DNA from 3 places in the Bifidobacterium fermentum genome. Region 2 is predicted to be linked to each of the others. Evidence: riboswitches for the same ligand, from Rfam matches in the RefSeq annotation. Region 2 holds a riboswitch; each other region holds the start of a gene.
What was found. A riboswitch is a leader RNA that binds a small molecule or an ion and turns the genes downstream of it on or off. The one in region 2 is predicted to bind thiamine pyrophosphate.
Positions count from the first base shown of each region.

Region 1: another riboswitch for thiamine pyrophosphate. It lies ahead of thiD (bifunctional hydroxymethylpyrimidine kinase/phosphomethylpyrimidine kinase); the one in region 2 lies ahead of QN062_RS02625 (TenA family protein).
Region 3: another riboswitch for thiamine pyrophosphate. It lies ahead of QN062_RS01925 (ECF transporter S component); the one in region 2 lies ahead of QN062_RS02625 (TenA family protein).

Region 1 is NZ_CP129683.1:141,198-145,275, reverse strand. It holds gene QN062_RS00550 (HAD family hydrolase) at 1-596, opposite strand, end outside; gene thiD (bifunctional hydroxymethylpyrimidine kinase/phosphomethylpyrimidine kinase) at 872-1,798, opposite strand; TPP riboswitch at 1,788-1,888, opposite strand; gene uppP (undecaprenyl-diphosphatase UppP) at 1,981-2,853, opposite strand; gene QN062_RS00535 (fructosamine kinase family protein) at 2,995-3,795, shown strand; gene dnaJ (molecular chaperone DnaJ) at 3,995-4,078, opposite strand, start outside.
Region 2 is NZ_CP129683.1:650,008-654,085, forward strand. It holds gene thrS (threonine--tRNA ligase) at 1-655, opposite strand, end outside; gene QN062_RS02620 (zinc-binding dehydrogenase) at 926-1,942, shown strand; TPP riboswitch at 2,021-2,113, shown strand; gene QN062_RS02625 (TenA family protein) at 2,237-2,881, shown strand; gene QN062_RS02630 (M50 family metallopeptidase) at 3,080-3,898, shown strand.
Region 3 is NZ_CP129683.1:480,834-484,911, reverse strand. It holds gene QN062_RS01930 (replication-associated recombination protein A) at 21-1,415, shown strand; TPP riboswitch at 1,418-1,519, shown strand; gene QN062_RS01925 (ECF transporter S component) at 1,605-2,327, shown strand; gene QN062_RS01920 (Gfo/Idh/MocA family protein) at 2,382-3,428, opposite strand; gene QN062_RS01915 (peptidylprolyl isomerase) at 3,543-4,078, opposite strand, start outside.

The sequences.
Region 1 (4,078 bases), 510 kb from region 2:
AGAATGTTTGGCGCATCGGAAAAATCCCTCAATGTGCCGGTGGCAATCTGCCCGATGCTCGTCCAGTCTTTGTCCGACGAGGCATCGTACATTGCCCAGGCGTTCATGCCCACTGACCGAGCTGAGCGGATACCGGGCAGAATGTCTTCGAAGACCGTGCAGGACTCGGGTCTGACCCCAAGCCTTGTTGCCGCGAGCAGATAGATGTCGGCATGTTCCTTGCCCTTGCCGTTGTCATCGCCCGCGCTGCATTGAATATGGAAATATGGCTTCAGACCTGCGTGCTCCAATGCCGGCTCTCTCAGGCTTGCAGGAAGCGTGGTGGCGATTGCGAGTCTGGCTCCGGTCTCATGTAGATGGCGTACATACGAAAGCGCATGCGGCTTGGGAACGACGGTATGCGCGTATTCATAGGCTGCCATGCGATTCCATATCGCCATCAGCTCCTCAGCAGTGTCAGGAAGGTCGAAGCGTTTCTTCGCATATTCGGCAATCTCCCGGAACTGCATCGCAGCGACCGCCGTGGAGAAGTCGTCGGGGCACCGAATGCCACGCTCCCTGAAGAACCGCGCGTCCATGGCATCCCACACTCCCATGGAATCGAGCAAGGTGCCGTCAAGGTCGAAGATCGCCGCCTTCCCCTCGTTGGGCAAGGTCGGTCCAGAAACGGACTTCGACGCGTCTGACCGCTCCGGGGTGGAATCGGCCGTGAAAGAACTCGCTGCGATGCTCGAGGATGTCTCCTCGGTCATTCTGGATCTGCCCTGCATGGTCTCTCCTTGACATAGCCTGCTGCATTACTGCCATCTTCGCGGGCAGTAATTGAGAAGTGATTGAAATTGGACGAGGCGCTCACTGATGACTGGTTCGTCTACTCGCCGTCCACGTCCCGGCTGGGACTGCCGCCGACCACGGAATCCTTAAGACCATGCTCGTATACATCCCAGAAATGGTTGGTGGGCCCGTTTCCCCTGCCCAGCATGAGCGCGTGCTCTATCGCTACGGTCACATAGCGCTTCGCCCGGGCAATCGCCTGGTTCCGCCCATATCCGAGCGCGAGTTGCGCAGCGATCGCCGAGGAATAGGTGCATCCGGTCCCATGGGTGTTCTTGGTGGGTATGCGCGCAGTCGTGAATTCGTGGAATCCTTCGCCGTCGAACAGAATGTCCTTGGCGTCGCCTTGGGCGTGGCCGCCCTTGACCAGCACGCTTCTGCACCCCATCTTCTGTATGAGCCGAGCGGCCTCTCGCTGGGAATCCAGGTCATCGATGCCGATGCCGCAGATTCTTTCGGCCTCAGGTATGTTGGGCGTCAGCACATCGGCATGGGGAATGACCGTATCGATCAGCGTATCGATGCAGTCCGGATCCATGAGGGCGGCGCCGTTCTTGGCATACATGACCGGATCGATCACCACATGCTCCGGCCTGTATTGGTCGAGCTTGTCAGCGACCGCATGCATGATTTGCGGGCTGTCGAGCATGCCGATCTTGACGGCCCTTGGCACGATGTCCTCGAACACGGCATCGATCTGATCCCTGATGATCTTCACATCGATGTTCTGGACGCTGATGACCCTCGCCGTATTCTCCGCGACGACCGATGTGATTACGGATTCCGCATAGACGCCATTGGCACTCATGGCCTTCACATCTGCCTGCACTCCGGCACCGCCAGAGCAGTCAGATCCTGCGATCGTCAGCACGGGAACCAAATGCGTTCCCTCATACGAGGCCATCACCGGGCCTTGCCCGGCTGCCTCTGGATTATTGATTCGTTCCGTGGCGTTCTCCACCATCGTTCCTCCCTACGCTGGTATTAACCAACAGGTTCTAAGGGTCAGGCACATGCCTATCTCAACTCGAAATGAGTTCCCCTGCAACTTGCGACGCTTCGAAGCTAACCCGCGACACAGACAAGACTGCGAGGCCTAGGAATCGTCGCTTCACCGACGCAAGGTGGAATCAAGCCTTCCGCTGGTCAGCTCTGCGGCCCTGCCATGGGAAGAATCACGCCGGAAACCATCAGGATCGCAACCAGTACGGCGACGACGATTCGATAGATGGCGAAGCCCTTGTACGAGAATGTCGAAATGATCTTGAGGAATGCGATGATGACCATGTACCCGACGATGAAACTCACGAGAGTCGCGCAAATCGTGGCACCCCAGCCAGGGAATCCAGGTTCGGAGGATGCGTCGCCCAAGGCCTTGACGGTTTCCAGGACCGCGGCGCCGAACACGGCAGGAATAGCCATGAGGAAGCTGACTCTGGCAGCCGCCTCGCGCGTATACCCCATGGCGCGGCCGAAGGTGATCGTACCGCCTGACCGCGAAACGCCTGGGATAAGGGCAAGCATCTGTCCAAGTCCGAAGATCGCGGCTTCCTTCATGTTCATGTCATCAAGAGTCTTGATCTGCCTGCTTTTCGCATCGAAGTACCACAGCAGCAGGCCGAATATGATGAGCACGGAAACCGTGATCCACAGATTGCGAAGACTCGTCTCGATGCGCTTTTGGAACAGCACCCCTGCGATCACTATCGGCAGGGTGCCCACGATGATGTACCAGCCCATGGAGGCATCCTTGTCGCCAGACCCAAGACGGCTGTGCATGTCCTTGCCATTGGTGCCGATAAGGCAGCGGTACCAATGGGAGAGAATCCTTGCAATGTCATGACGGAAATACAGCAGAACCGCGGATTCCGTGCCTATCTGAATGATTGCGGTGAAGGCGGCTCCTGGATCGTCTCCGAGAAGAGCTCCAATGATGCGGATGTGCGCACTTGAAGAAACAGGCAGGAATTCAGTCAATCCCTGAATGATGCCGAAAAAAATCGCTTCGAAGAAATTCATAAAGCCTCGTATTGCTGATTGACGAATATGGACATTCCAAATCAAAAGGATACATATACCGCAGGCAATGCGTCCTCATGGGCTCATTGTCGCGCAGAATGCCCACAATGAACGTAAGAATACTACCAAGGAGGTTCCAATATGGCGACATATCGCAAAAGCCGCGCGCATGCTCCGGCCGGCTTCTTTGAATGCGAGGGAAAGGGCCTGAAATGGCTGGGAGAGGCACAATCCCAAGGCGGGCCCCGTGTGGTCGACGTGTATGACTGGGGCAGGGACTATCTCGACATCGAGCGTGTCGACTCAACCTCGCCGACTCCCAAGGCCGCGTACGACTTTGGCGCTGCGCTGGCACACATGCACGACGCAGGTGCCGACCATTTCGGCTCGGCTCCCCGCGACTACTCAGGAACCTGCTACTTCGGACCATTGCAGGATCCGGTTCCGATGGACACTGGCTCCTGGGACACTCCTGCAGAGTACTATGCCGAAGGCCGTCTGCTCCCGATGGTTCGCATGGGCATCGACCGCAGGGCTCTCAACGAGAGCGACCTGCGCCTGACCGAAGAGATCGTCGAGGCTCTTCCCGATCTTCTGGGAGCGGCCAAGGATGACGGTCCATCCCGCGTGCACGGTGACCTATGGAGTGGGAATCTGATGTGGACGGCAGATGGCGGAGAAACGCAAGCGGTTCTGATCGATCCTGCGGCTCACGGAGGTCATCGCGAAGAGGACCTCGCGATGCTGCATCTTTTCGGCGCCTCGTACCTCGAACAGATCGTCGACGGATATCAGTCAGTGCATCGGCTGGCATCCGGTTTCCAGCAGAGATACACCTTGTGGCAGCTCTATCCCATAGCCGGCCACTGCGTGTTCTTCGGCGGTGGCTATGTGAGCGAGTATCGCTCCATGTGCCGTTCGCTGCTTGGACAGCTCCGATGACCCGCTGGCTTCTGCGACCATTGTTCTACGTCGGGAACTGAGGTTGCCGAGTTTTGCGGCAATTTCACAGTAATGGGCATAAATTCTGGCTGATTTTCAAGTGAAAACGGCAGAAAATCAGGAATGAAGCCACACACTTGCCGCAAAACTCGCAATCTCATCAGTTTTCATGCCTGTGATGGCCTCTCTGCGGCAAAACTCAGCCGAGGGCGTCCTTGATTCGGCCGAAGAGTCCCTTGCGGCCCTTTGGCTTCGGACGCGATCTTCCGGTGGTGTGGTGGGC
Region 2 (4,078 bases):
GCCAATATGCCGCTGCGGTGCGGAGAAGCTTGAAGGACTTGATGAAGCGCGTGTTTGGCAGGTGTGGGCCCTTGCACAGGTCTTTCCATACGACCTTGCCGTCACGGTCAATGTTGTCGTACATGCTCAGTTCGCCGGTCGACACCTCGGTTTGAGCGTCGCTGTCGATTTCAGCTTCCTTGACGCCAATCAATTCCAGCTTGTATGGCTGGTCCTTCTCTTCCTCACGAGCTTCGTCCTCGGTGACGACGCGACGCTCAAAGCGCTGCGAGGACTTGATGATGCGGTGCATTTCCTTGTCGATGGCCTTCAGGTCTTCCGGTGTGAAGGGCTTTTCGACGTCGAAGTCGTAATAGAATCCGTCATCTATGACCGGTCCGATGCCAAGCTTGGCATCTGGACGGATGATCTGAACTGCCTGAGCCATGACATGGGTGCATGAGTGACGCATGATGGCAATGCCGTCCACGCTGTCGAGCGCAATGGGTTCAACTGTGTCGCCATCGTGCAGGGACGCATACAGGTCCTTGGGAGTGCCATTGATCTTCACGGCAATGATGTTCTTGTCATCTGCAAAGAGATCCACGCCAGTCTGAGTGCTTTCCACCTCCTTCGCTTCGCCGTCGAGTGAAATGGAGATGGTCGACTGTGCCATGATGCCGTCCTTGCTATCAGGGGCCCGCGTTACAAGGTGCAGGCCTGGACTGTGTGTGCGCACCCGGGTTTCGAATGCGCGATATTTGACAAGCGCCACCATATGTTGTGACGGCGACAAGGTACAGACCGCCGCTGGGCATCGAACAGGTTCATCTTTCCATCTGTATCGCAAAGCCAGTCCATGCTAGAATTGCGGGGATCGAAGACGCCAATCAGCTGGCATCTTCAGGGTGTCATCGACGACACGGCAGTATTTGAGGAGGGCTCCATGAAATCCGTTTATGTTACTGGTCCAGACATCAACTCCTGGAAGGAAATTCCACAACCATCCCCTTCGAGGCATGAGGTTCTTCTGAAGATGAAGGCGTGCGGGATATGCGGTTCGGATGCATTTTATACGCATATCGGAGGCATACCTCCACGTCAGGGCGCCACTCCCCTTGGCCATGAACCGGCAGCGGAGGTCGCTGAAATTGGCTCAGGCGTGAAGGGCATCGAGGTGGGAGACCATGTCGTCATAGACACGATGGCCTTCACCGATGGGCTCCTCGGCTCCGGCGGCGCCCAAGGTGCCTTGAGCGAATACGTGCTAGTGAAGGACTTCGAACCTGGAAAGCAGCTGCGTGTCATCGACAGAGCCGTTCCCTGGAAGGTCGCGGCTCTGAACGAGCCGATGGCAGTGGCGCTGCATGCGGTGAATCGCACGCATCCCAAGCCAGGCAACAAGGTGGTGATATTCGGTGCCGGGCCCATCGGCCTGGGTGCCTTGATGGGATATCGCCGCGAGGGAGCGTCCCACATCGTCGTCGTGGACGTGCAGCGGAATCGCCTGGACAAGGCTCTTGCCATGGGCGCCGATGCGGTCGTCAACTCGATGGAGGAAGATCTCGCAGAGCGTCTGGTTGAGCTTCAAGGTGACGGCTCGACCGCGCATGTGCGTGGCGTTCACCCTGGAACCGACATCTATCTTGATGCAGCAGGGGTTCCTTCCGTGCCCCAGTCCGTGGTGAAGCTGGCAAAGCATGGATCGACCTTCGGCATCGTCGCGGTTCACAAAAAGCCTGTCGAACTCGACTTCAGCACCGTGCTCGCCTCTGAGCTCACGATTGCCTGGTCCATGGGATACCCGAACGAAATCTTTGAAGTGACCGACGACATCATCGACAACTGGGATCAATACGCCAAGATCATCAGCCATACCTTCCCCTTCGAGAAGGCCTTGGATGCCCTTGAGACCGCGAAGACGCCCGGTACCGCCGAGAAGGTCGTCGTCACCTTCGACTGACGCTGCATGCTGCCATCGCCAGCTCGCCACCCCGCCCTGTCACGGCAGACGGAAGGTTGTGAGCTGGTGATATTTTTATGCCCTGACACGGGGTGCCGGATGTCCGGCTGAGAAAGACCCGTTGAACCTGATGCAGATAATGCTGACGAAGGGATGTCTTCATGCATATGGCCGTTCGTGCCGCACGCCATCGGATTGCCCTTCCTCAACCCGGCAATGCCGCTCAGGCCGAAACCATTGAAATCAGCCATGTTGTCAGTCATGCCTGGCTGATCCGAGGAAGGAACAGGGAATATGACGACTGCTTACGAGACATGCAAGTCAGCATGCAGCGAGGAATGGGATGCTGCGGTGAATCATCGATTCAACCGTGAGCTTGTCTCAGACACGCTCGACGACAAGGTTCTGAGGAAGTATCTGATTCAGGACTGGCAGTATACCGACGGATTCTATTCGCTGCTTGGGCAGGCGGTCGCATCGGCCGACCGGCTTGAATCGAAGATACGTCTGGGCAGGCAGCTTGGATTCATCGCCAATGATGAGGACAGTTATTTTCGCGACCGCTTCCGTCAGTTCAAGGTGACCCCAGCCGAGCTTGACAGGCCCACGCTCACGCCATCATCGGTGGGAATGGCCCGACTCTACGCCGACACTGTGGATACCCGAAGGTATGCGAACATACTTGCGGTGCTCTGCGTCGCAGAATCGCTGTATCTCGAATGGGCGCAGCGTTTGACGGACCAGGGCAGGGTTCTGCCACGCAAGGAGCAGAACCTCGGTTGGGTCAGGGTCCATCGGGAGGCTGGGTTCATCGAATGGGTTGACTTCCTGATCGATGAGCTGAACCGCGTCGGCGACCCGGACGACCACGCGCTGTCTGCCCGCTTCGCGAAGGCCACCCACTGGGAACTGGAATTTCTCAACGACGCGTACCGCTGATCGAAGGCAATCGCGCGGCTCAGAGGGTGAGCATCAATGTTTTTGGCACTTCCTCAGGTATCCAGGACGAAACGCGACGGGATTCCATGGTGAATACGCCACTTTTTGGTGTTCTGCCAAGCCAGATCGAGGACTCATATCTTCAACAGTGCCAAAAACTTAGCTGCATCGCAGAATTGGGCGCTATCATCTCGAAGCATGGTTCATGAATTCGCCTCAGGCACCGACATCAGTTCGATCGCCGATGCTGTCCGACAGATATTCCACACGATCTGGACTGCATCGCTTACCCCAGTACCCGCGCCGGACCAGCGTCTGTTCACGCTGCTGCTGCTCTTCTCGATTCTGGCTATCGTCATCTCTCCGGTGTGGAGCATCACCCGCAACGCGATAACCATCGCGCACGAAGGCGGCCATGCCGTCGCCGCGCTCATCTCGGGAAGGAGACTGAACTACATTCAGCTGCATTCCGACACTTCCGGCGTTACGGTCAGTTCGGGAAAGTCCTCGGGATTCGGGTACGCGCTCACCTGCTTCGCAGGATATGCGTCCCCCTCTCTGATCGGCATCCTCTGCGCCTGGCTCACCACCGCTGGGTATGTGACCGGAGCACTATGGATTCTGGTGCTGCTTCTGCTGCTGATGCTCACCCGCATCCGAAATGGATACGGGATTGTGGCGGTCGTGGCATCGATTGCCATCGTCGCCGGAATCTCCTGGGGAGCGGAAGCCGAGATCCGCTCAAGCGCCGCATACCTTCTCTCATGGTTCATGCTGCTAGGCGGCATCCGCCCTCTGATCGAACTGCAATCCATGCGTTTCAGAGGTCAGGGGCAGGGATCCGATGCCGACCAGATATCACGCACGACGGGCATTCCCGGACTTCTGTGGATCATTGTCTGGGCACTGTGGAATCTGCTGTTCCTCTGGATCGGCGCAACGTGGATGACGCAATCCTTCGGCGGCATCCACGCCGTCTGGGCCTCGCTGCTCAGCCTGATTACTGGCCTTCGCTAGCGGTGCGCACTATGAAGCATCGGCGGAGCTGACGGCGATGCACCGGTAACGGGGCACCGGTCATGGGCACTCGGTTTGGGCATCGGTCATGGGGCACTTGGTTTGTGCACTGATTGTTTGGCACAGAGTCTTCGTCACACCTGTGGATGGCCTGCATATCAGGCATTGAGCATCGTCATG
Region 3 (4,078 bases), 170 kb from region 2:
CACGGATTAGAGTGGGTGGCATGAGTCAAGATCTGTTCAGCGCCGCCGACATTCCCGATGATGCGATGACCCGCCCACTTGCCGTGAGAATGAGACCGACCTCACTGACCGAGGTGCTTGGCCAATCCGCGGCACTGAAGGCCGGTTCACCATTGCAGCGTCTGGCAATGCCAGCGTCGCAGGGCTCGGTGACTTCGCCCAGCTCGGTAATATTGTTCGGTCCTCCAGGGGTTGGGAAGACGACGCTTGCCTACATCGTCGCCCATCAGTCCGAACGTGAATTCGAAGAGCTCTCCGCGGTCACCTCGGGAGTGAAGGACGTGCGCGAGGTGCTTGCGCGGGCGCGTGAGCGACTGGTCACCGAGGGGAGGGAAACGGTCCTCTTCATCGACGAGGTGCATCGTTTCTCCAAATCCCAGCAGGACGCATTGCTGCCCAGCGTCGAAAACCGGGATGTCACCTTCATCGCCGCAACCACGGAGAATCCCAGTTTCTCCGTCATCTCGCCGCTGCTGTCACGTTCGGTCGTCGTCAAGCTCGATGCCTTGGACGATGAGGATCTCTCATCCCTGGTCCATAGGGCTGTGAAAGACAGTCGGGGACTGAACGACCAGGTCAGGATCGAGGAGGAATCGGTAGATCAGATAGTGCGGCTGTCAGGAGGGGACGCGCGCAAGGCCCTTACGATTCTGGAAGCTGCGGCGGGTGCGCTGACAGGCGACAGGAAGCGCAAGAAGGGTTCCAGAAAGCCGATCATCAAGCCTGATGTCGTCTCGTCCGTCATGGACGTGGCGACCGTCCGCTATGACAGGCAGGGCGATGACCACTATGATGTCATCAGCGCGTTCATCAAGTCGATGCGCGGTTCGGACGTCGACGCCGCGCTGCACTATCTTGCGAGAATGATTCGAGCAGGGGAGGACCCGCGCTTCATCGCAAGACGCATCATGATTGCCTCGGCGGAGGAAGTCGGCATGGCAGCTCCGCAGATTCTGCAGACAACCGTTGCCGCGGCTCAGGCGGTCGCGATGATTGGCATGCCAGAGGCCCGCATCATTCTCGCCGAGGCTGTGGTGGCGGTTGCGACGGCACCAAAGTCAAACGCAAGCTACAAGGCCATGGATGACGCACTTGCAGATGTGGATGCAGGCCGCATTGGCGAGGTGCCGCTGCACCTGCGAAACGCTCCGACAAAGTTGATGAAGGCATGGGGCAACCATAAGGGCTACCAATATGCCCACGATGCTCCTGGCGCGGTCGCGGCGCAGGAATATATGCCCAAGGAGCTCGAAGGCCGTGAATACTATCATCCCAACGATCGTGGCTACGAACATGAGATCGGGCCAAGACTCAAGCGCATCCGTGAGATTCTGCACGGCGACGATCCCACTGGTCCAGACCGGAACCTATCGTGATTGCTGCAAGACACGGGAGCTGGAAAGCTGAGAGGGAGACATAGTCTCCGACCGTTGAACGTGAAGCGGCTAATACCGTCGAACGAAGTCAATTCCTATCTTGGTAATCCTTCTCGTGATACCTATGTCTGAACCCGCTGCGCTTCGCAAGGAACCATGCCCGTTCGGACGAGATTATCGGAGGAGTGCATGTCTGCATCAACGCAACAGAAAACCGACAGTTCCATCTCGACCGTGACATCGGTCGAAGACGCGGCTGTTCCACGAGCGTCCGTGACACCAGACCTGAATCGGCATGGAAATGCCAGGCGCATCCTGCATACCCGATGGCGTCCCATCGACATCACCGTCGCATCGGTCATTGCCGTCGCATCAGGTCTCGTCTTCTGGATGTTCGACCTGGTGGTAACCGCGCCAGCCGCCTTCCTTGAGGGTCTGATTCCTGGATTTTCGGGAATAATAAGCGGATTCTGGTATATTGCCGGCCCGCTTGCCATGCTCATCGTTCGCAAGCCGGGCGCCGCCATCTATGCAGAGACGATCGGCGGGTTGCTTGAACTCGCATTCGGCAACCAATGGGGATTCTCAGGCTCGCTTGTCGCCGGACTCGTTCAGGGGATCTTCAGTGAGCTTGTCTTTGCAATCCTGCTCTATCGCATATGGAATGCGTGGTCGACGGCATTGTGCGGTCTGGTGACGGGTCTGGGCGGGTCGTTGTATTCCTTGTTCGTCCTGCAGTCAGGCCTACATCCGACAGGCGGCTATGTGATCACCAATGTCATGTCCAACTGCATCTCGGGAGCCATCATTTCCGGCATCCTGATGTGGTATCTCTTCCTGGCGATAGCGAAGACGGGGGCGCTGTCGCATTTCGCCTCAGGACGCATGATATTCGACTCAGAGACCAGGTGAGCGTCAGGAAGCTCGACACTCACCGGACAGCATCTTGGATGGAAAGGGAAGGCGTCACTCCTCGAATGGGTATGTCATTCCCCAGATGTCCCTGATGCTGTCTTCCAACGAAACCATGCGCAATGTATCCTCATGCGTCATTTCAGGGCACTGGCTCTCTCCGTCGAGAATCGCATTCGCAGCCGATGCGACTTCATACTCATAGCCGGTAAGCTGGCGCGGCATATCGATATGCCGTACATGACGATGCCCATCCTCATAGATGTCAATGCCATCGATGTCATTGATGTTGCTGCATATCATGTATCCCTTGCTGCCCCATATGATGCCCTGTGCATCGCTCATGCCAAGCATCGAGCAGCTTGCGACTCCCATGTGTCCGTTCGCATAATGCAGCGTCGTCGAGCTCTGCGCATCGACTCCGGTCTCGAAGAACGAGGCGCTGCTCTCAAGCGACGAAATCTGCTGCGGTCCCAGGACCATGTCGATGAAGTTCAGTGGGTAGATGCCGACGTCAAGCAATGCTCCGCCAGCCAGATCCGGATCCACCAATCGCTTCACTCCGGTCAACGGGTAGCCCAGATTGGCCGTCACGGCCGTCACGTCACCGATGGCGTTGGATAGCAGCAGATCATCGATGATGGTGCGCGAAGGCATGTATCGTGTCCATATCGCCTCGGTGCAGAGCATGCCTGTGGATTCCGAAACTCCAAGAGCCGCGTCGGCCTGCTCGCGGTTCGCGGTGAAGGACTTTTCGACAAGGACATTCTTGCCGTGCTTCATGCATAGGATTGCCTGTTCGGCATGAAAGTTGTGAGGTGTCGCAATGTACACCAGATCGACCTCGTCATCCTCGACGAGCTCTTCATAGGATCCGTAATGCACTGGAACGTGGAATCGTTCGGCGAACGAGGCGGCACGGTTCCTGTCTCGCGATGCGACTGCATGGAGCGAGACCAGATTTGCGTATCGTTCGTCAGTGCCCATGGCCTGAATCGTCCGGGCCATGGCATTTGCAATGTTGCCGGCACCGAGAATCGCGATGGAAACAGGCCTGCCCTCGTCTTCGAAGAGCTTGCGGTTGCCGTTCATGATACTCATGGAATCTACCCCTTTGTTGGAAACCTGAGAAATTGCTTCAGGCCTGAATCGCAGGACGTTGCCTTCATCGAGTCGTTCGGCGCGTCTTGCGTTCAGGCCTCTGGAACATCAATATCAGAGGATCTCGATGCCTTCTATCATAACCGGGTCGAGCGGCGCATCATTGGCATCCGTCGCAATTCCGTCAAGGGCATCCACGACGGCTCTGGAGGCATCGTCCTCGACCTCTCCGAAGATCGTGTGATGTCCGTCGAGCCATGGCGTCGCGACCGTGGTGATGAAGAACTGAGAACCGTTGGTTCCATGCACTTCGCCAGAGGCGGGGTCGCGTCGCAGGCCGGCATTGGCCATGGCCAGCAGATATGGCTTGTCGAAATGCAGGCTTGGATCGATTTCATCATCGAAGGCGTATCCCGGACCCCCCGTGCCGTTCCCGAGTGGGCAGCCACCCTGAATCATGAAGTCCTTGATGATGCGGTGGAAGGTGAGGCCATCATAGAAAGGCTCGTTGCTTGGTTCGCCCGTGATGGGATCCGTCCATGTCTGAGTGCCCTTCGCGAGGTCTACGAAGTTCTTGACCGTTTCAGGGGCCTTGTCGTCGAACAGTGCGATTGAGATGTCACCGGCAGTGGTGTGCATGATGAGTTTTG